Regions from separate parts of the Nisaea sediminum genome, predicted to be linked through region 2. Evidence: predicted binding sites of a transcription regulator. Region 2 holds the regulator's gene; the other holds the start of a gene.
What was found. The regulator HrcA, encoded in region 2, represses chaperone genes, less so after heat shock. The targets are predictions, from matches to a motif close to GTTAGCACTCNCCNNNGGNGAGTGCTAAC.

Region 1 (10,252 bases), 580 kb from region 2:
CAAGCAAGCGGCGCATTATTTCGTTGCCCGTCTGGGGGGCGAAATATGTCGACATGTGGCTGAAATACAGCCTGCCGTCGCTGTTCGGGGCGCGGAACCGCAAGCTCTGGGAGACCGGCGAGACGGTATTCCATTTCTTCACCACGCCGGAAGACTGGAAGCGGTTGCAGGCCGATCCGGTGTTCCGGAGTTTTTGCGGCCGGCACCGGACGGTCTTCCTCAATGTGAGCCCGATCCTGCAATCGGGTCTCCAGGCAAGTTCCTATCAGGCGCTGTCCCTCAGTCACTGGGCGTCCATGTTTCTGGCACGCGACGAGGGCGCGGACTTCATCGGTCTCGTGGCCGACTATATCTTCTCCGACGGCTCGATGGCCTACCTCTTGGAACGGGCGGAGACAGCCGGTCTGAAAGCGGCCTTCACCGTCGATCTCTGGGTTGCCGGGGAGGCGGCGGAACCAGTTTTCGACGGCATGATCGCCGCCGACGGGTCTCTCAGCATATCGCCGGAGGAGATGGTCCGGGTCTTCGCGGGGAACAGTTCCGCGCGGATCTATTTCAACGCGGCAGGCCCGACGCTTGATTCCATCCCGTCCGATCCGTCACGGCTGTTCACGCGTCTGCCAAACGGGCTTCGGATCGATAATCTGCAGCCGCAGCTGTTCTTCGCGACGGCGGATGTGTTGAAAGGCTTCTGGTTTCCGCGTCTGCCGATGACGGACAACGGGCTGGTGGATTTCGTCCTCATGTCGACCGGCAGTCTGGATGACAGCGAGGTTCTGGTGGATCCGCAGAGGTTCGGCTGCATCGTTCTCGACTACAACGAGGAAGAGCGCGCGAAAACGGGTCATTACCCGGCCCGGCTGAAGAGCCGGAACAGCGTTCGGGATCTTGCGGAGCAGATCGTTCGCAGCAGGCTCTGGAGCCCGGGCAGGCAGTGGGCCCTGCGCAATCCGCTCTATGTCTCCTTCGACGGCGAGCCTCCGCAAACGCAGGATGCCGATCGTTTCATGGAGGCCGTTCTGTCCTACCTGCCCGAACCGCGGTCCTTCGATCAGGTCGATATGGTCGCGAAGGTCGGGCGCGACGCGTTCCGGCGCTTCCTTGCGGAATGGAAGAGCACGGACTGAGGTCCGCCGGCGGAGGCGTCGCTCAGCGGGCGCCGCGCGGACCCGACAATTCGAAAAGCACCCAGACCGCGGCTGCGAAGGTTAGCGCCGCGCCGCCCTGATGCGCCGCGCCGAGCCATACCGGGACCTGGGCGAGCAGGGTTGAGATCCCGAGTGCGACCTGTATCGCACCCATCCCCGCAAGCGCGTGAACGGCAAGCCGGGTGCGGGGCGCAAGGTCTTCGGAACGCATGGCCCGCACCAGGAGCCAGACGATCGCGGCAAAGGTGAGGATGGCAATGACGCGGTGATTGAATTGCACCGTCGCGGGATTCTCGAAGATGTTGATCCAGAACGGCTCGGCGAAGGCGTAGTCCGGCGGGACGACATGCCCGTTCATCAGCGGGAAGGTGTTGTAGATCAGGCCCGCATCGAGCCCGGCGACGAAGGCGCCCGCGATCACCGTCAGGGCGATCAGATGCAGCACCGCGACGGCATGGCGCCTGAGGTGCCTGTCCCCTTCACCGGGGAGACGGAGCAGGCCGAGTACGGTCCAGAGCAGCACGCCGAGAATGGCGAAGGCGACGCCGAGATGGATCGCGAGCCGGTACTGGCTGACCGCCGGATTGTCGACCAGGCCGCTCTTCACCATCCACCAGCCGATCGCGCCCTGCAGGGCGCCGAGCAGGAAGAGCAGGCCGAGCCGCGGGTAGAGCGCGCGGCGGATCTTGCCAAAGACGGCGAGGATCAGGAACGGGGCGGCGAAGGCGATTCCGATCAGCCGCCCCCAGACGCGGTGCAGATATTCCCAGAAGAAGATCTGCTTGAAGTCCTCGATGGTCATCCAGGAATTGACCTTCTGGAATTCCGGCGTGTCCTGATAAAGCGAGAAGACCCGATACCATTCCGCCTCGCTCAGGGGCGGGATCCAGCCGATGAAGGGGCGCCATTCGGCCATCGATAGGCCGGACTCGGTCAGCCGCGTGATGCCGCCGATCACGATCATCAGAAACACCATGACGGCGACCCCGGCGAGCCAGTAGGCGACGGACCGGTCGGCTGCGGCGTGTTCCGGCAGGGCGGGGCTGTAGGACGGGCTGGACGGGTTCACGCCACTCTCCGTTTGGACAAAACGACCGGCGGAATGTGGCGTCGGGTGCGGCGGAGGTCAAATGGATGCAATGCCGCACCCGCGCGGGTGGTGTCAGTGAAGCCGGAATTCGATGTCCGCGGCGTTGAAGTTGGCCGTCCCGGTCAGGGAGCCGGCGCAGATCTGAACAGAGTGAATCTGCGCTTCGATATTGAGCCGCCAATGATCGAGGAAGCGCCTCAGACGCGGGAATTTCGGAACGACGTCGTGTGTCTGCCAGACGAAGCTTTGCAGCAGATCCGGATAGTCCGGCATGCGGTAGAGAATTTCCGCGGTCGTCACGCGGCGCTCGAACAGGACGACAGGCTCAATCGACATTCATGAACTCCATCAATTGTGATTGCGGAAATTTTGATGTAGAACAGCGGCGCCTCGCAATAACTAAATAAAATCAATTGATTAGCAGCAAATCGGTTTGATTGCTGCTAGGGGTCTCTCACCGCTATTCCGCAAGATTCCGTTTGGAAATCCTCCCCGGCGGCCCCATCTGCCGGTCTCGTGTGGACCGCGTCCCGCCTCTTCTCGGTCCGAAAATTTTTCCAGACTCGCTTGGCTATTCCTTGACAGTGGTTTCGCGCTTCCCTACATCGTCAGCACTCGCCGTTGGTGAGTGCTAATAATTAGGTTCGCCACGGCGAGCGCTCAGTTAGAAAACGTCACTCAGACGAGTTTTTCGGAGGTTATGGCATGAAGTTCAGGCCATTGCATGACCGGGTTGTTGTCCGTCGCACTGAAGGCGAGGAGAAGACAGCCGGGGGCATCATTATTCCCGATTCCGCCAAGGAAAAGCCGATGCAGGGCGAAGTTGTCGCCGCTGGCTCCGGCGCGCGCGACGAGACCGGTAAGGTCCAGCCGCTCGACGTCAAGGCCGGCGACAAGGTTCTGTTCGGCAAATGGTCGGGCACCGAGGTCAAGATCAACGGTGAAGAACTGCTGATCATGAAAGAGTCCGACATCATGGGCGTTCTGGAATCCTAAGAAAGGACTGATCCATCATGGCTGCTAAAGACGTCAAGTTCGGCACCGATGCACGCGCCCGCCTTCTCAAGGGCGTGGATGTGCTCGCGGATGCCGTCAAGGTTACCCTGGGCCCGAAAGGCCGCAACGTCGTTCTCGACAAGTCCTTCGGTGCCCCGCGCATCTCCAAGGACGGCGTGACCGTTGCCAAGGAAATCGAACTGTCCGACAAGTTCGAGAACATGGGCGCACAGATGGTGCGCGAAGTCGCCTCCAAGGCGAACGACATCGCCGGTGACGGCACCACCACCGCTACGGTTCTGGCTCAGGCCATCGTGCGCGAAGGCTCCAAGGCCGTCGCCGCCGGCATGAACCCGATGGACCTGAAGCGCGGCATCGACACCGCCATCGAGGCCGTCGTTGCCGATATCCAGAAGCGCGCCAAGAAGATCTCCACCTCCGGTGAGGTCGCTCAGGTCGGCACCATCTCCGCCAACGGCGAAGCCGAAATCGGCGAAATGATCGCCAAGGCGATGGAGAAGGTCGGCAACGAGGGCGTGATCACGGTCGAGGAAGCCAAGTCCCTGCACACCGAACTCGACGTTGTCGAGGGCATGCAGTTCGACCGCGGCTATCTCTCCCCGTACTTCGTCACCAACGCCGACAAGATGACCTGCGAGCTGGAAAGCCCGTACATCCTGCTGCACGAAAAGAAGCTCTCCAACCTGCAGGCGATGCTGCCGGTTCTCGAGCAGGTCGTGCAGTCCGGCAAGCCGCTCCTCATCATTGCTGAGGACGTCGAAGGCGAAGCGCTCGCCACGCTCGTCGTCAACAAGCTGCGTGGCGGCCTGAAGGTTGCCGCCGTCAAGGCTCCGGGCTTCGGCGATCGCCGCAAGGCCATGCTGGAAGACATTGCCATCCTGACCGGTGGCACCGTCGTCAGCGAAGACCTCGGCATCCAGCTCGAGAACGTTACCGTCGACATGCTCGGCACCGCCAAGCGCGTCCAGATCTCCAAGGACGAGACGACGGTCGTCGACGGCGCCGGCAAGAAGAAGGACATCGAGGCCCGCTGCAACCAGATCCGGGCGCAGATCGAGGAAACCTCCTCCGACTACGACCGTGAGAAGCTCCAGGAGCGTCTCGCGAAGCTGGCTGGCGGCGTCGCGGTGATCCGCGTCGGCGGCGCCACCGAGATCGAGGTGAAGGAACGCAAGGATCGTGTCGACGACGCGATGCACGCGACCCGCGCCGCGGTCGAGGAAGGCATCGTTCCGGGCGGCGGTACCGCCCTGCTCTATGCCGTCAAGGCTCTCGACAAGATCAAGCTGGAAAACGAAGACCAGAAGATCGGTGTCAACATCGTGCGCAAGGCCATCCAGGTCCCGGCACGTCAGATCGCCGAGAACGCTGGTGAAGATGGTTCCGTCATCGTCGGCAAGATGCTCGAGTCCAAGGACACCGACTGGGGCTTCGATGCGCAGAAGGGCAAATTCACCAATCTGGTGAAGGCCGGCATCATCGACCCGGCCAAGGTCGTTCGTTCCGCGCTGCAGAACGCCGGCTCCGTTGCGGGTCTGCTGATCACCACGGAAGCGATGGTCGCCGAGAAGCCGGAACCGAAAGGTGCCGGCGGCGGCATGCCGGGTGGCGGCATGCCGGACATGGGCGGCATGGGCTTCTAAGTCAGCCTTCCGCATAAATCCAAGAAACCCTCCAGGGAGCTCCCTGGAGGGTTTTTTGTCGTTCTCTGGCAAAAATTTGCGTCAGATCAAAATTTTGGTAGGGTGGTCGGGCTGCATTCCGTGACTTGAACTTTCTCTTTCGGGATTGGTCGCTGGATATGGAGGGTGACGCGTCTGCAGGGCGTCTGGAAGAGATCGTTCCTCCGATCGAGGATCGGATCGAACGGCTGATCGCTTACTGGCGGAGCAAGAAGTCTGCAGGTGGATTGCCGGGACGGCGGGACATCGATCCGACGGAGATCCCGGATCTGCTCCCCCATATAGGCCTCATTGACGTGCTCGAAGGCGGACAGGCGTTTCGCTACCGGCTTCTCGGCACTCACCTGAACAACATCTTCGGTGAGGATTTCACGGGCAAGGATGTCGGGGAAATCAAGCTCGGCGACTACGGTGCCTTCCTCCTGGATCTTTACCGCTCCGTCTTGACCGCCACGAGTCCGGTCGTCAGTGACAGTGTGTTCGAGTTTCGGGACAAGAATTTCCTGAAGGTGCGGCGCGTCCTCTTTCCTCTCGCGGCGGACGGCAGGACGGTCGATATGATCCTCTTCATAAACGTCTTCCGCAGCAGGTATGAGGAGGAGGTTGAGCCCCGGAAGGCCGGCGAGCCCAGGGGCCCGATGTTCGACCAGACCCTCATCTCGAGCGGCCGGGAACTCTGGCGCCGCCACGTTTGAGCTATGTGTCGGGGTCAGAGCTCTATCGCGCGCGCGGCGATGTAGAGACCGAGCACGAAAATTCCGAGATAGAAGACCCGTCTGAACCGATCCTCGGAAAGACGGCTGCGGATCTTCTGCCCCAGCACCATGCCGAGGAGCGCCGGCACCAGCCCCAATGCCGAGACCATGCCGAGTTCGGCGCTCACGAGGCCGTTCTGCCCGAGCGCGAGGGCGAGGGCCGCGGTCGACAGGAGGAAGAGCATTCCCATTGCCTGCACCAGCATGTCGCGGGTGAGGCCCAGCGCCTGCAGATAGAGGACGCCGGGGACCATGAAGGATCCGGTCATTCCGGTCAGGATGCCGTTGACCGTTCCGAACAGCGGGCCGCTCCAGCGTGCTCTCCTTGGCGAGAGGGAAAGCCGGAACCCCGCGAGGCCGCTGGCCGCATAGGCGACCAGCAGCAGGCCGAGCAGGGCGGAGAGATAGGAGAGATCGACGCGGCTCAGCGCCTGGGCGCCGATCCAGATCGTCAGTGTCGCGGTGGCGAGGAACGGCCAGATCCTTGCGAGGATGGCCCGCGCGTTCCCGCCGACGGAGGCTTGCCAGATATTGGTGGCAAGAGAAGGCACGACCAGAAGCGCCATGGCGCTCGGCAGATCGAGCAGCAGGGTCATGAGGCCAAGCGTGACGGTCGGCAGACCGAGGCCGATCACGCCCTTGACGGTCCCTGCGAGCAGAAATGTTCCGGTGATGGCCGCGAGAAGGGCCGGATCGTATTGCATGGGCGGCAGTCTACCCGCTCCGGGGGACACCGCAATCGGCAGACCCTAGATAAGCGCGCATTTCCTGAAGGCTTCGAGGCACGCGCTCTCGCTGACGAAGTGATGGGTCCGAAAGCCGAGTTCGTCCGCCGCCGCGATGTTACGCGACGAATCGTCGACGAAGAGCGTGCGTTCCGGAACGAGGCCGAAGCGCGAGATGCAAAGTTCGAAGATCCGTGGATCCGGCTTGATGATGCCTTCCTCGCCGGAGACCGCCACGCCGTCGAAATCCTTGAGGAAGCCGAAACGTTCGCGCGTCTCGCGGAAGGTCTCCGCGCCGAAATTGGTCAGGCCGTAGACCGGGATCCCGGCTGTCCTCATCCTTTGCTTGGCCGCGACGATACCGTCGAGCGGGCCCGGGATCATCTCCTGGAAACGGCCATAGAAGGCCTCGATTTCCGTCCGGTGCTCAGGATGAAGCCGGATCAGGTCGGCGATCTGTTCCTCCGGTGGCCGTCCGAGATCGTGCCGGATATGCCACGGGGTGGTGCAAATCGCGCCGAGGAACCACTCCATGCGCGCCTCGTCGGGAGCACCGTCCGGCGTCCTGAAGATCTTTCGATAGAGATGGCGCGGGTCCCAGTGGATCAGAACATTGCCGATATCGAACAGAACGGCCCCGACGGCGCTCATTCCAGGTCCTTCGGCGCTTCGGCGATCTCGAGGATCAGCGAGGAAATGTCGAGTTCGCCCTGCCCCCCGTCGACCAGGGTTTCCCAATGCGCGGCATTGCTGTCGAGGCCGCCGAGCGTGAGGCCCGCGGCGCGGGCGAGGTCCTTGGCTTGCGCGGTCAGTTCCGCCTGCATCCGGACGGTGCGGCCGGCGCGGAATTCGCGGTCCGCCATCCTGCGGCCGGTCTCGTTGAGGACGGCGCCGCCGACCGCGCTGTCGGCAAGGGCGGCGAGCAACGCCTCGGCTTCGACACCGGAGGCGGCGGCGAGCGCCAGACCCTCCGCGAGAGCCTGTACCATCTGGCCGTGGATCGCGGCCCCGCAAGTCCGGATCGCCTGGCCGGAGCCGATCGGGCCTGCATGGAGAACCTTTTTCGAAAGCACGTGGAGGACCGGCCAGATCCGGGCGAAGGCCGTATCCTGACCACCGACGGAGAGCGTGCCGCCGAGAGCCGCCTCGGTAATCGGCGCGTCGATCCAGAGGCGTCCGCTCTGACGCACCCTATCCGCGAATGTCCGTGTGATCTTGGGGCCGGTTTCGCCGATATCGACAATCAGCCCTTCCGGAGGTGTGCCGTGCAAAACCCCGTAACGGTCCTCATCCGGGTCGAAGATCACCCGTTCGAGCGCCTTGTCGCTATTGACCGCGACCAGCGTCGCCTCGGTATAGCGCGCGACATCCCGGGGGCAGGGTTCGACCTCGATCAGCGGATGCGCCTCCGCCAGTCCCACCGCTTTCGCCGTGTTCCGGGTCCAGACATGGAGACGCGCACCGTTTTCGGTCAGTTTGCGCGCAACCGCGAGGCCGCGCCGGCCGAGGCCGATCAGACCGATCCGTCTTCCGTCGAGTGGTTTCTGGGCCGACATGGCGCGGCCCCCTCCGCTTAAGATCTCGCGTAGCGCGCGGCCGAACCGCGCTCGATGGCAGCCGCGGTCAGACGGTCGACATTCAGCTCGTGGCGCAGGATCTCAAGGAACCGCAGTTCTTCCTGCGTGGCCGTGCCGTCGGCGGCGACAACGTCGCAGGCGAGCGCATAGGCGGTCGCTCCGAGATGGTCCGGCAGTGTGCGCTTGATCTGGTCGACCGCCGCGTCGAGCCCATCCGGCTCGCTCAACAGGTCGATGCAGGAGCCTGCGATCTGGCCGAAATTGCCGATCTCGAAATCCTGGAAGATCGGCAGCACATTGATGATTTCGCTGATCGTCTCCAGTTCCTCGTCGTCGACGCTGCCGTCTGCAGCCGCGCTCAGAACCATGGCGTAAATCAGTGCGGAGTGAGTGGTGATCATCGCTCGCCCGGGCTTTCCATTTGCGTTACCTCCCAAGGATATAGCCGCTCGGGAGCGCCAGCGATAGCCTCGAGTGGAGGCAGGCGGCGAATCCCGGATCGCACGGACGGCTCTCTTGCCATGTCCGCGCTTTTGTCCTGACGGCAAGGGACGCTAATCTGCAGACCATTCACGTCAGGAATATGGCAGGCAGGGGGTGAGGGCGATGGCAAGAATTCCGGAAGATCCGTTTGAAAATGGTGGGCTCGCGGGCTTTGCGCGCGACCTGCGCGCGGGGCGAACCAGCAGCGAGGCGGTGACGTTGGCCTGTCTTGAGCGCATCGATGCGCTCGACGGAAAACTCGGTGCCTTTCAGCATGTTGCCGCCGAAACCGCGTTGCAGACCGCGCAGGCGATGGACGGGCTTCTGCGCGCCGGGACCGACCTCGGCCCGCTGATGGGGGTGCCGATCGGGGTCAAGGATATCTACGCGGTGGACGGCATGCCGACGACCAACGGCTCGCTCATCGAGTCCGCCGAAATCACCGGCCCCGAGGGCACCTACGTCCAGCGTCTCAAGAAAGCCGGCGTCGTCATTCTCGGCAAGACCAAGACGGTCGAGTTCGCGCTCGGCGGGACGGGCCAGAACGAGGCCCGCGGCATGCCCTGGAATCCCTGGGATCTCGAAACCAAGCGCATTCCGGGCGGATCCTCCAGCGGCTCGGGTGTGGCGACGGCGGCGGGCTTGTGCGGCTTCGCGCTCGGCTCCGATACCGGCGGGTCGATCCGGATCCCCGCGTCCTTCTGTGGCCTGTCCGGCCTCAAGACCAGTATCGGCCTGATCCCGACGGACGGGGTGTTTCCGCTCTCGCCGACCCTCGATACCGTCGGCGCGCTCTGCCGTTCGGCGGAGGACTCGGCCATCGTGCATGCGGCGACTATGGGCATCCAGGTTCCGGAAGCGGTCTCGCCCGACACGCTTCGCCTCGGTCTGCTGCGCGAGTTCTTCTTCGAGGATCTCGATCCGGAGGTCGAAGACTGCATGGACAAGGCACTGCGGGCGCTGGTTGAGGTCGGGATCACGATCGTCGAACTCGACAAGAGCGACCTGCCGGACCCGAAGGAGCGGGAAACGATCTTCCCGCCGATCGTGGGCACCGAGATCCTGGCGAGCCTCGGCGTCGACCGTTTCAAGGCGGGCCGCAACGGCATGGACAGCGTCACCGCGGCGCGGGCGTCGGTTGGCCTGGATGTCTCCGCGATCGACTACGCGCTGGCGCTGCGCCGCCACGAGACGCTGAAGAAGCTGGCGGACGAAGCGCTGCGTCCGCTGGATGGGCTGATCGCGCCGACTACCCCCATGGTAACGCTGCCGGCGGAGGCGCTGAAGACCGAGGAAGGCGGCGCGCGCGGCATGGCCGCCTCGCGCAATACGCAACCGGGTAATCTCTGGGGCATGTGCGGCATCTCGATCCCGATCCAGCAGTTCGGCTCGGCGCTGCCGGTTGGCCTTCAGGTGCTGTGCCGGCGCGGAATGGACGCGCACGCGCTCTCCATCGGTCTCGCGATCGAGGGCATCGTCGGACGTCCGATGCGCCCCTCTCTCGCGCTCTGAAAAAATTTCCGGTGCCGCGGGAATAAAATGCGCGACGCGCTGTATTCCCCTTATCAGAGCCAGTCTCCGGACCGGCCGGAGATTGGTGGAGGACGCCGCGTTGACGCACCAGAAGGATGCCCGTCTCCTGCTGACGGAGGAGATACCCCATCTCAGGCGATACGCGCGCGTCCTGACCCGTGGGGGGGACGGCGCCGACGATCTGGTGCAGAGTTGCCTTGAGCGGGCGTTGAGCCGGTTCCATCTCTGGCAGCAGGACAGAC
Region 2 (10,252 bases):
AGGCCTCGGCATCTTCCTTCAGCTTGCGCAGGGTGAAGCTGGAGATCTGGCTCGGGCTGTATTTCTCGCCGCGCGCTTCAACCCAGGCGTCGCCGTTCTCGCCGGAGACGACCTTGTAGGGGACCAGGTCGTTGAAGCGCTTGGAGGCCTTGTCGTCGAAGCGGCGGCCGATCAGGCGCTTGATCGCGAAAAGGGTATTTTCCGGGTTGGTTACTGCCTGGCGCTTCGCGGCCTGGCCGACGAGACGTTCGCCGCTTTCGGCGAAGGCCACCATCGACGGCGTCGTGCGCGCGCCTTCGGCATTCTCAATCACTTTCGCGTCCTTGCCGTCCATGAACGCGATACAGGAATTGGTGGTTCCCAGGTCGATACCGATTACTTTGCTCATGTTTTCCTCGTCTTTCAGCAAACGTTGACGGCCTTCTCGAAGCGCCGTTCCCGTTCCCGATTGGTACGTTCAAGCCAACCGCTATATAGGCGTGGTGTGGCCGCGCTGCAACCAAGTGGAATAGGATTTCGCGACCCGCAAGTCCCATTAGAGCCAATTTTCCGGGAATCGGCGCCGATATGATCATCTCCGCGAGCTACCGCACCGACATCCCGGCCTTCTACAGCGCGTGGCTGAAGGCGCGGATCGAGGCCGGATACGCTCTTGTACCGAACCCCTACAGCGGCAAACCGTCACGGGTCGGGCTCCGGCCGGAGGAGGTGGACGGTTATGTCTTCTGGACCCGAAACGCCAGGCCGGCCCGGGCAATATTCGAAACCCTCGCCGCGGATCGCGTGCCCTTCGTCGTGCAATACACGGTCACCGGATATCCGTCCGCGCTCGAGCAGCGCGTTCCGCCGGTCGAGACCGCCCTCGCCGATATTGTTTCTTTATCGGAACGGTTTGGACCAAGGGCAGTGGTCTGGCGCTACGATCCGGTTTTCTGGTCCAGTCTCACGCCGCCGGATTTCCACCGGGAGACCGTAGCCCTCCTCGCCCGCGCGCTCGCCGGCAGTGTCGATGAAGTCACTTTCTCTGCCGCGCATATCTATCGCAAGAGCCGCCGCAACACCGAGGAAAGCGCCCGGCAGAGCGGCTTCGATTGGCGCGATCCCGGGCCGGAAGAGAAATCCGCGTTGTTGCAGGAACTCGCCGCGATCGCCGCGGAGGCGGGTCTTCGCCCGACGCTATGTTCGCAGCCCGAGCTTCTCGGCGGAGCCCTCTCACCCGCACGCTGCATCGACGCGGAACGGCTCGCGGATATCGCCGGACGCCCGCTCAAGGTCCGGCAGAAAGGCAACCGTCCGGGGTGTCTCTGCGCGGAATCCCGGGACATCGGCAGCTATGACAGCTGTCCACACGGATGCGTCTATTGTTATGCGGTCGAGAAGCGGGAGCGGGCGAAAACCGCCCTGAAGCGGCACGATCCGGCCGGTGAGGCGCTGCTGCCCTGACGCCGGCCGGATGATGAAGCGCTGGCGCGGAATGCGTTACGCCGTGGTGTCGACCGTTTCCTTCTTATCGTCCGGGCTCTTCGAGACCCCAACCATCGCGGCCCGCAGAAGGCGGTCCTGCAGCACGTAGCCCGGCTGCATCACCTGCACGACGGTGCCCGGCTCTGTCTTGGCGTCCGGAACCTCGAACATTGCCTGGTGCAGGTTGTAGTCGAACTTGTCGCCGAGCGGATCAATCTTGCGGATGCCGTGCTTCTCGAACACGCCGAGCAGTTCCTTCTCGGTCATCTCGACACCGATCACCAGGTTCTTCAGGGTGATGTCGAGCTCGTCGCGGTCTTCCGGCGCGGATTCGAGCGCCCGGCGCAGATTATCGGACGCGCTGAGCAGATCCCGGGCGAAATCGGTGATCGCGAACTTGCGCGCCTGCGCGACATCGCGCTCCGCCCGTTTCCGCGTGTTTTCCAGCTCCGCGAGCGTGCGGATCAGCTGATCCTTGAGCTGTTGAACCTCGTCGTCGGCGCGATCATCGTCGGCCTCCGCGTCGCTATCCTCGTTCTTCAGGCCGCCCATCAGCGCGTCCATGTCGAGAATCCCGTCATCCGGATTGACAAGCGGCTCGTCGCCCGGCGCGTCCTGGTTGGCGTGTTGCTCGGTTTTCTTGCCTTGTTCGGCCATCGGTCTGGCTCTTTCCCGTCTAGAGATCCTGAAAGTCAGGCCCAAATGTGGGCGGCCGGAATGGGAAATCAATCATTCCGGGCCCGGAGCGCCTGCTTTAGCGCGGCTCGGCCCCCGGATCAACGCTCCTCTGATCAGCCAATGACGCGGCCGATCAGCCGTGCGGTGTAATCGACCATGGGAATGATGCGGGCGTAATTCATCCGCGTCGGTCCGATTACGCCAATGGCACCGACCACACGCTTCTTCGTATCCCGGTAGGGCGAGAGGATCATCGAGCAGCCGGTATGTTCGAATAGCTGGTTTTCCGCCCCGATGAAGATCTGCACGCCGTCGGCATCGCCCGTCGCCTGCAGCAGCTTCAGCATGCCCTGCTTCTGTTCGAGCTGGTCGAACAGCAGGCGGATCCGCTCCAGATCCTCGACCGCAGAGACATCCTCAAGCAGGCGCGACTGGCCGCGCACAATGAGCGAACCGTCGTCGGGCCCACCCGCCAGCAGCGCGAGACCGTCCTCGACCACGCGCGCCGTGAGCTCGTCGAGCTCTATCCTGCGGTGCTCGATCTCCGCCTTGATGGACTTTAGCGCCTGATCGAGCGAGGCTCCGTGGAAGCGGGTATTCAGGAAGTTGGTCGCCTGCACGAGCGCCGAAGCCGGAAGATCGACAGGCAGCTCGATCACCCGGTTCTCCACCAGGCCGAGCTCGTTCACCAGCACGACGAGCGCCCGTCCGGCAGCCAGCGGCACGAATTCGATGTGGCGCAGCGACGGCTCCGATTTCGGGGAGATCACCAGACCGGCGCAGGACGAAAGGCCGGCCAGCGCGCGCGTCGCCTCGTCCAGAACCTCGTCATAACCGCGGCCATTCGCGGCGAGCAGGGAGTCGATCTTGCCCCGCTCTTCCTCGCTCAGGTCGCCGCCGATCTCCAGCAGCCCGTCGACCACGATGCGCAGGCCACGCTCGGTCGGCAGCCGGCCAGCGGAGGTATGTGGGGCGTAAAGCAGGCCCGCTTCCTCGAGATCGGCCATGACATTGCGGATCGTTGCCGGGGACAGCACCTCGCCGAGGCGGCGCGAGATCGTCCGCGAGCCGATCGGCTCGCCCGTCTCTACATAAGTGTCGACAATCTGTTGCAGGATTTCCCGCGAGCGGGCGTTCAGAGCCCCGATGCCTGACATGTGTTCCATGACGGAAAATCTAGGGAGCCCCCGTCGCACCGTCAATGCGCCTTGAATGATGGACGTACCGTGCCGCCGATAGTAGGTTGCGCGCGATTTCGAACAGACGATCCAGAGACCGGCATGGACCCGCAGGACGCGGGCCTATCAGGCCGGATACCGAAGAGGAGACTTCCATGGCCGGAACCGCCGAACGCCCGTCCGGGCGCAGCCCCGACCAGATGCGCAACGTCATTCTGGAGCCGGGTTTCGCCAAATATGCCGAGGGTTCCTGCCTCGCCAGATTCGGCGATACCCATGTGCTCTGCACCGCGTCCGTCGAGGACCGCGTGCCGCCGTTCCTGCGCAATTCCGGCAGCGGCTGGGTGACCGCGGAATACGGCATGCTGCCGCGCTCTACCCACACGCGGACCGACCGCGAGGCCGCGCGCGGCAAGCAGAGCGGACGGACCCAGGAAATCCAGCGCCTGATCGGGCGCTCGCTGCGCGCCGTCACCAATCTGAAGGCCATGGGCGAGCGGCAGATCAAGGTCGATTGCGATGTGCTGCAGGCGGACGGCGGCACCCGCACCGCCTCGATCACCGGCTCTTTCGTCGCCCTGCATCTTGCTTTCCAGAAGCTGGTCAAGCTCGGCGCGCTGCCCGAGGTCCCGCTGATCGACCATGTCGCGGCGGTTTCCTGCGGCATCTATAAAGGCACCCCGGTGCTCGACCTCGACTATATCGAGGATTCCGGCGCCGAGGCCGATGCCAACTTCGTTCTGACAGGCAATGCCGGGATCGTCGAGATCCAGGCGACGGCGGAAGAGGACCCGTTCGGCGACGAGGCCTTCACCGAGATGCTGAAGCTGGCGCGCGCCGGGGTCGCAGACCTGGTCGCGCTGCAGAAAAAAGCCATCGAGGGCTGAGCAATGGGCCGGGCTTTTACCGATAAGAAGCTGGTCATCGCGAGCCACAACCAGGGCAAGCTGCGGGAGATCCGGGATCTGGTCGGCCCGCTCGGCATCGAGGTGGTCTCCGCCGGCGAGCTCGGGCTGCCGGAACCGGAAGAAACCGGAACCACCTATATCGCCAACGCGGAGCTGAAGGCCTGCGCCGCGGCGGAACGGTCCGGCCTGCCGGCGCTGGCGGACGATTCCGGGCTGAGCGTGACCGCGCTGGACGGCAATCCGGGGATCTACTCCGCGCGCTGGGCGGGACCGGAGAAGGATTTCTCGATCGCCATGCGCAAGGTCGAGGACGCGCTTCAGGAAAAGGCCGCCGCCGGCAACACGGATCGTTCGGCCGCCTTCGTCTGCGCGCTCACGATCTGCTGGCCCGACGGACATACGGAATCCGTCGAGGGCCGCGTGTGGGGCGATCTCGTCTGGCCGCCGCGCGGCGCGAACGGCTTCGGCTACGATCCGATGTTCGTCCCCGAGGGGCACGAGAAGACCTTTGGTGAAGTCAATTCGGATTGGAAACATTCCGTCAGCCATCGGGCCGTCGCCTTCGAGAAGCTGCTGAAGCAGGTCGGTCTCGACGGCACCTCAGGCGATGCCGGATAAGGCAGAGATGGAGCGCGCGGCGGCGGAGCCGTTCGGGGTCTATGTCCACTGGCCCTTCTGCCTCTCCAAATGCCCCTATTGCGACTTCAACAGCCATGTCTCGGCGCGGATCGACCACGCACGCTGGCGCGCGGCGCTGAAAACCGAGCTTGCGCATTTCCATGCACTGGCGCCGGAACGGACCGTTTCCAGCATCTTCTTCGGGGGCGGCACGCCGTCGCTGATGGAGCCGGAGACCGTCGCCGCCGTGATCGACGAGATCCACCGGCTCTGGCCCTGGCGCAACCAGGTCGAGATCTCCCTCGAGGCCAACCCCACCTCGGTCGAGGCGGAGAAGTTCGCCGCGTTCCGGGAGGCAGGGGTCAACCGGGTCTCGCTCGGTATCCAGGCGCTGAACGACCGGGATCTGGCGTTTCTCGGCCGCACCCACGACGCGGCGCAGGCCCGCGAGGCGATCGCTGTCGCGCGGGATAATTTCGAGCGCATGTCCTTCGACCTCATTTATGCCCGCCCGGAGCAAACCGTGGCGGCCTGGAAGGCCGAGCTGAAGGAGGCGCTGGTCCTCGCGGCCGACCATATCTCGCTCTACCAGCTCACGATCGAGCCGGAGACCCCGTTCTTCGCCCGCCATGCGAAGGGCGAGATCGTGTTGCCGGAGGACGAGAACCAGGCCGCGCTCTACGAGGCGACCCAGGAGGTTCTGGACGCTGCGGGGATGCCTGCCTACGAGGTCTCGAACCATGCCCGCGCCGGCGCGGAATGCCGGCACAACCTGATCTACTGGCGCTATCACGATTATGCGGGCGTCGGTCCGGGCGCCCATTCCCGCCTGCGTGGCAACAGCCCCAACGGTTCACTCGTTACGCGTGCGATACATACCCGCCGCGCCCCGGCGATCTGGCTCGACCGGGTCGAGAAGACAGGAAGCGGGATCGCCGCAAGCGAAGAGGTCGACCGCGCCGGACGCCTGACCGAAATGCTGATGATGGGCCTCCGCCTCGCCGAGGGCATCGACCGGGCGCGGCTCGAAGCGGAAGCGGGGCGCGACCTGGAGTCCCTGTTCGGGCGCCCGCTGCTCGCAGATCTCGAAGAGGCCGGCTATATCGAGCCGATCGGAGACCGGCTCGCGGCCACACTGGAAGGCCGGCAGCGCCTCAATGCGGTCATCGCCGCCTTGACGGCGCGTCTGCCCGAACTCGCCTAGTTCGTCAGACCGTCAAACCGTTCCGGTGCCGTATCGATAACCTCGAGGGCGCGGTCCTTGATTTCGAAAATCGCGAGGCCGCGCTGGTTGGTGCCGTCGGCGACGAAGCGAAAGAGACCGTTCAATGCCACGAACCCGCTTTCCGCCATCAGCGCACCGCCGCCGAAATCCGGTCCCGTCTCGCCACGCTGCAGCGAAACCGTGAGCGCGATGCTGTCATAGGCGAGCGCGGCAAGGCCCGAGGGCCGCCGTCCGAAGGCCGCCTCGTAGCGCAGCGCGAAATTCTCCCGGTAGAGCGCGGGCGGCGCGGCGAACCAGCCGCCGACCAGGCTCGGCTCGGTCCCGAGGCTCGGATCCTCCCACTGCGCCGTTCCGAGCAGTTTCACACGCCGCGTGTCGACATCGTAATAGGCCAGCAGCGGCGCGATGGTCCGCAGCACATTGCCGCCTTCGGGAATCAGGATCGCGTCATAGGGCGGATCGCCGAGCGTATCCATCGACTGGAGTCGAGCCAGCGTCTGGCGGGAGATCTCGTCCGTTCGTCCGGCGAGTTCGTCCTTCTGGATCTTCAGAGATTCCCGTCGGCTGTCATACTCGGCGAAGGCACGGGCCGTTTCAGTGAAATCGGTGGCGAGTGGATCGTAGTAAGCGATCCGGGTGATCTCGGCGCCGGCACCGATCGAGGCCGAGCGCGCGCTCTCGAGCACCAGATCGCCGTAACTTCCATGCGGCAGAAGCAGGCCGAGCCGGCGATATCCCTTCTGCACCGCGTAGCGGATGACGCGCTCGATCTGCTGCTGCGGCATCAGGCCCATCAGATAGACCGGCGGGCCGGCGACGCTGCGGTCGTTCGAGAAGGCAACGGCATTGATCCCGGCCCCCGCGATGATCGGCCGGACGGCTGCCGCAGAGCGGCCATAGAGCGGGCCGAGCACGATCCGCGCGCCGTCGGCGACGGCGAGCCGGGCCGCATCTTCCGCACCTTCGGGTGTCCCCTGGGTGTCGTAGACCATCAGATTGAAATCTTCGCCGGCAATATCGAAGACGGCCATCTGCGCAGCATCGAGCATGGCCCGACCGACAGAAGCGCGCTGACCGCTCAGCGGCAGAAGCAGGGCAATCCCGTCAGGAGCGCCGGGCACCGTGGTCAGAGGAATTTCGGTCTGAGGACGCTCGAAGGAGAGTTCCGCATCCGGAACGACCGTGGCCGGTCGCTCTGCCGTGGTCCCGCGCTCCACGGCTCCCGGTTCGGCCGGAGCCGGCTCCTGACGCGGCGCGACGCGCTGTTCCGGCTGCCGCGCGAGTTCCGGCTGCAGTCCGGGCAAACCGGGTGTCTGACATCCGGCAAGCGTCAGGCCCAGCAGCAGCAGCGGCAGGCACGCGGCACGCGGCAGGCGTGAGAAAAGCGCTTGGAGAAAGCCGCCGCTTCCTCCCATAACTCGGTCATCGCCCTGACAAAGGCCCCGTGGGTTCCCGGTACGGTATGAAAAAGCGCGCACCACAGACATCCTCCCGCTCTTCGGCGCCAAAGGCTAATCAAGGCGCGGGCCAGAGTAAACTGCCGCAAGATGGCACCAATGTGACTGCCCCAGTTTCCGCGGAGGAGAACGGGTCCACTCAAGCGCCGGCAGCAGTCCCCGTCGGGGGATTGATACTGGTAGCGACACCGATCGGCAATCTCGGCGATATCTCCCGGCGCGCCCTGGAAACGCTCGCGGCAGCCGACATCGTCGCCTGCGAGGACACGCGGCTGACCGGCCGCCTGCTGCAACGCTTCGCCATCAAGGCACGCCTGCTCGCATACCAGGACCACAATGCCGAAAAAAGCCGGCCGGAGCTGCTACGTCTGCTTGCCGCGGGCAAAAGCATCGCGCTGGTGACCGATGCCGGGACACCGACGATCTCCGACCCCGGCTACAAGCTCGTGCGCGAAGCGGCCGCTCAGGGCACGCCGGTAACCGCCGTGCCGGGACCGGCCGCGCCGGTGGTCGCCCTTTCGATTTCCGGGCTGCCGACGGACCGGTTCTTCTTCGGCGGTTTCCTGCCGACCAAGTCGGGCGAGCGCCGCCGTATCCTCGAGGAAGTGGCGCGGCTTCGGGCCACGCTGATCTTCTTCGAGGCACCGCGCCGGCTGGCCGAGACCCTCAAGGATGCCCTGGAGATCCTCGGTCCGCGGGAAATGGCGGTGGCACGGGAGCTGACCAAGCGGTTCGAGGAGGTGACGCGCGGGCGGATCGACGACCTCGCCCGGCATTATGCCGAAATCGAACCGCCGAAGGGCGAGGCCGTGCTGATGTTCGGCCCGCCGGAGACCGAGGAAAAGCCGAGCGAAGAAGCCCTCGACGCCCTGCTCGGCGAAGCGCTCACGCGCCTCAGCCTGAAAGACGCTGCGAAGGAGGTCGCGGCGGAGACCGGGCTCCCGCGCAAGCAGGTCTACGAGCGGGCTTTGCAGCTTCGCGGCGACGGCGCGGGATGAATACCGGGGCGTGGCGGTCTGCGGACACGGTGCGCGCCAAGAGGCGCGCGCAGCGGTTCGGGCTCTACGCCGAGGCATTCTGCCGCCTGATCCTGCGTTTGAAAGGGTACAGAATCATCGCCAGCCGGCTCCGTACCAAGGTCGGCGAAATCGACATCCTGGCCGAACGGGGGCGGACCCTAGCGATCGTCGAGGTCAAGGCGCGTCCCGACCTGGCCGCCGCGCAGGAGTCCGTTACGCATGCGCAATGGCGCCGCCTGCAGAGAGCGGCGCTCTGGGTGCAAAAGGGAAATTCGCGGCTTGCCGGCCATCGCCTTAGATTTGACCTATTCGCGGTGGCACACTGGCGCTTTCCCCGCCATATTCAGAATGTCTGGATCGCCGACCACAAGATGTAGAGTGACAGCATGCCAAGAGCCGCACTTCTCCTCCTCACATTGCTTGCCCTCCCGCTTGCCGCCGGCGGCTGCACGCCGGTCGGCGTCGCGATCGGTGCAGGCGCCACCGCAGCGACCGCGAGCCAGTCCGAACGCGGTCTCGAAGGCACCGCCAAGGACCTCGCGATCAAGACCGAGATCAACCATTACCTCTTCCAGAAAAACGTGGACCTGTTTTCCGCCGTCGGTCTTTCGGTGGAGGACGGCCGCGTCTTGCTGACAGGGTCGGTACCAAAACCCGAAGACCGGATCGAGGCGGCGCGGCTGGCCTGGCAGGCAAGCGGCATCCGCGAGGTGATCAACGAGATCCAGGTGGTCGACAAATCCGACATCGTGGACAAGGCGCGGGATACCTGGATCGAAACCCAGCTCGAGACCAAGCTGCTGTTCGACGGCGGTGTCAGCTCGATCAATTACGATATCGATACGGTCAACGGCACGGTCTATCTGTTCGGCATCGCCCAGAACAATGCGGAGCTGCAGCGCGTGATCGATCATGCCCGCAATCTGGAATATGTGCGCAATGTCGTGAGCTACGTCCGGATCAAGGGCGCTTCCTGAAGCCATGGTTCCCGACCCGGACGGCACCCGCACCACGCTGGCGGAGATCGGAGAGAGAGGCTTTGGCGAGGTCGGGCTCGGGGAAGCAGCGCTGCTCCTGGCGTCGCTCGACCGGCCGGGCGTTCCGCTGGAGCGGTACCGAGATCACCTCGCCGCCCTCGTGGAGAGTGCGAAAAGCTCCGATGCCGGGACGCCGGCGGCCGCGCTCGCCGCGACCCTCGGCGGCGAGTTCAGCTACGAGGGCGACAGCAAGACATATGACGATCCGCAGAATGCCAACCTGATCCGGGTGATCGACCGCCGCAAGGGCCTGCCGGTCGCGCTCGGTATTCTCTATATCGAGACCGCCCGCGGGCTCGGCCTGGACGCTGGCGGGCTGAACTTCCCGAATCATTTCCTGATCCGCGTCCAGGGCGACGGCGTGCGGCAGATCCTCGACCCTTTCCATGGCGGAGCGGCACTTGACGCGCCGGCGCTCCGCCGCCTGCTCACCAGTTTCCAGGGTGAGACAGCCGAACTCACGCAGGCGCATTACCAGGATGTCAGCGATCTCGATATTCTGTTGCGCCTACAAAACAACATCAAGTTGCGGCTGCTCCGGGACGGCAGGCTGGAGCCCGCGCTCCAGATCATCCGCGACATGCGGCTGCTCGCCCCGCGCCTTCCGGGACTGATGCGCGAGGAGGGCATGCTGCTCGCCCGCAAGGGCGAACGCAGGGCCGCGATAG

Region 1: a site for HrcA is predicted at 2,846-2,874, ahead of groES (co-chaperone GroES). Genes of this name have one in related genera too.

What each region holds. Positions count from the first base shown of each region.
Region 1 is NZ_JACZCQ010000006.1:30,962-41,213, reverse strand. It holds gene IG122_RS12180 (tetratricopeptide repeat protein) at 1-1,127, shown strand, start outside; gene IG122_RS12175 (COX15/CtaA family protein) at 1,150-2,217, opposite strand; gene IG122_RS12170 (Usg family protein) at 2,311-2,574, opposite strand; gene groES (co-chaperone GroES) at 2,944-3,234, shown strand; gene groL (chaperonin GroEL) at 3,252-4,898, shown strand; gene IG122_RS12155 (PAS domain-containing protein) at 5,057-5,632, shown strand; gene IG122_RS12150 (sulfite exporter TauE/SafE family protein) at 5,647-6,396, opposite strand; gene IG122_RS12145 (HAD family hydrolase) at 6,442-7,068, opposite strand; gene IG122_RS12140 (NAD(P)-dependent oxidoreductase) at 7,065-7,973, opposite strand; gene IG122_RS12135 (tellurite resistance TerB family protein) at 7,991-8,395, opposite strand; gene IG122_RS12130 (amidase) at 8,601-9,989, shown strand; gene IG122_RS12125 (sigma-70 family RNA polymerase sigma factor) at 10,090-10,252, shown strand, end outside.
Region 2 is NZ_JACZCQ010000006.1:608,649-618,900, forward strand. It holds gene dnaK (molecular chaperone DnaK) at 1-388, opposite strand, end outside; gene IG122_RS14890 (DUF1848 domain-containing protein) at 568-1,443, shown strand; gene grpE (nucleotide exchange factor GrpE) at 1,480-2,121, opposite strand; gene hrcA (heat-inducible transcriptional repressor HrcA) at 2,256-3,299, opposite strand; gene rph (ribonuclease PH) at 3,476-4,207, shown strand; gene rdgB (RdgB/HAM1 family non-canonical purine NTP pyrophosphatase) at 4,211-4,846, shown strand; gene hemW (radical SAM family heme chaperone HemW) at 4,836-6,050, shown strand; gene IG122_RS14920 (penicillin-binding protein activator) at 6,047-7,486, opposite strand; gene rsmI (16S rRNA (cytidine(1402)-2'-O)-methyltransferase) at 7,699-8,526, shown strand; gene IG122_RS14930 (YraN family protein) at 8,523-8,924, shown strand; gene IG122_RS14935 (BON domain-containing protein) at 8,934-9,524, shown strand; gene IG122_RS14940 (SirB1 family protein) at 9,529-10,252, shown strand, end outside.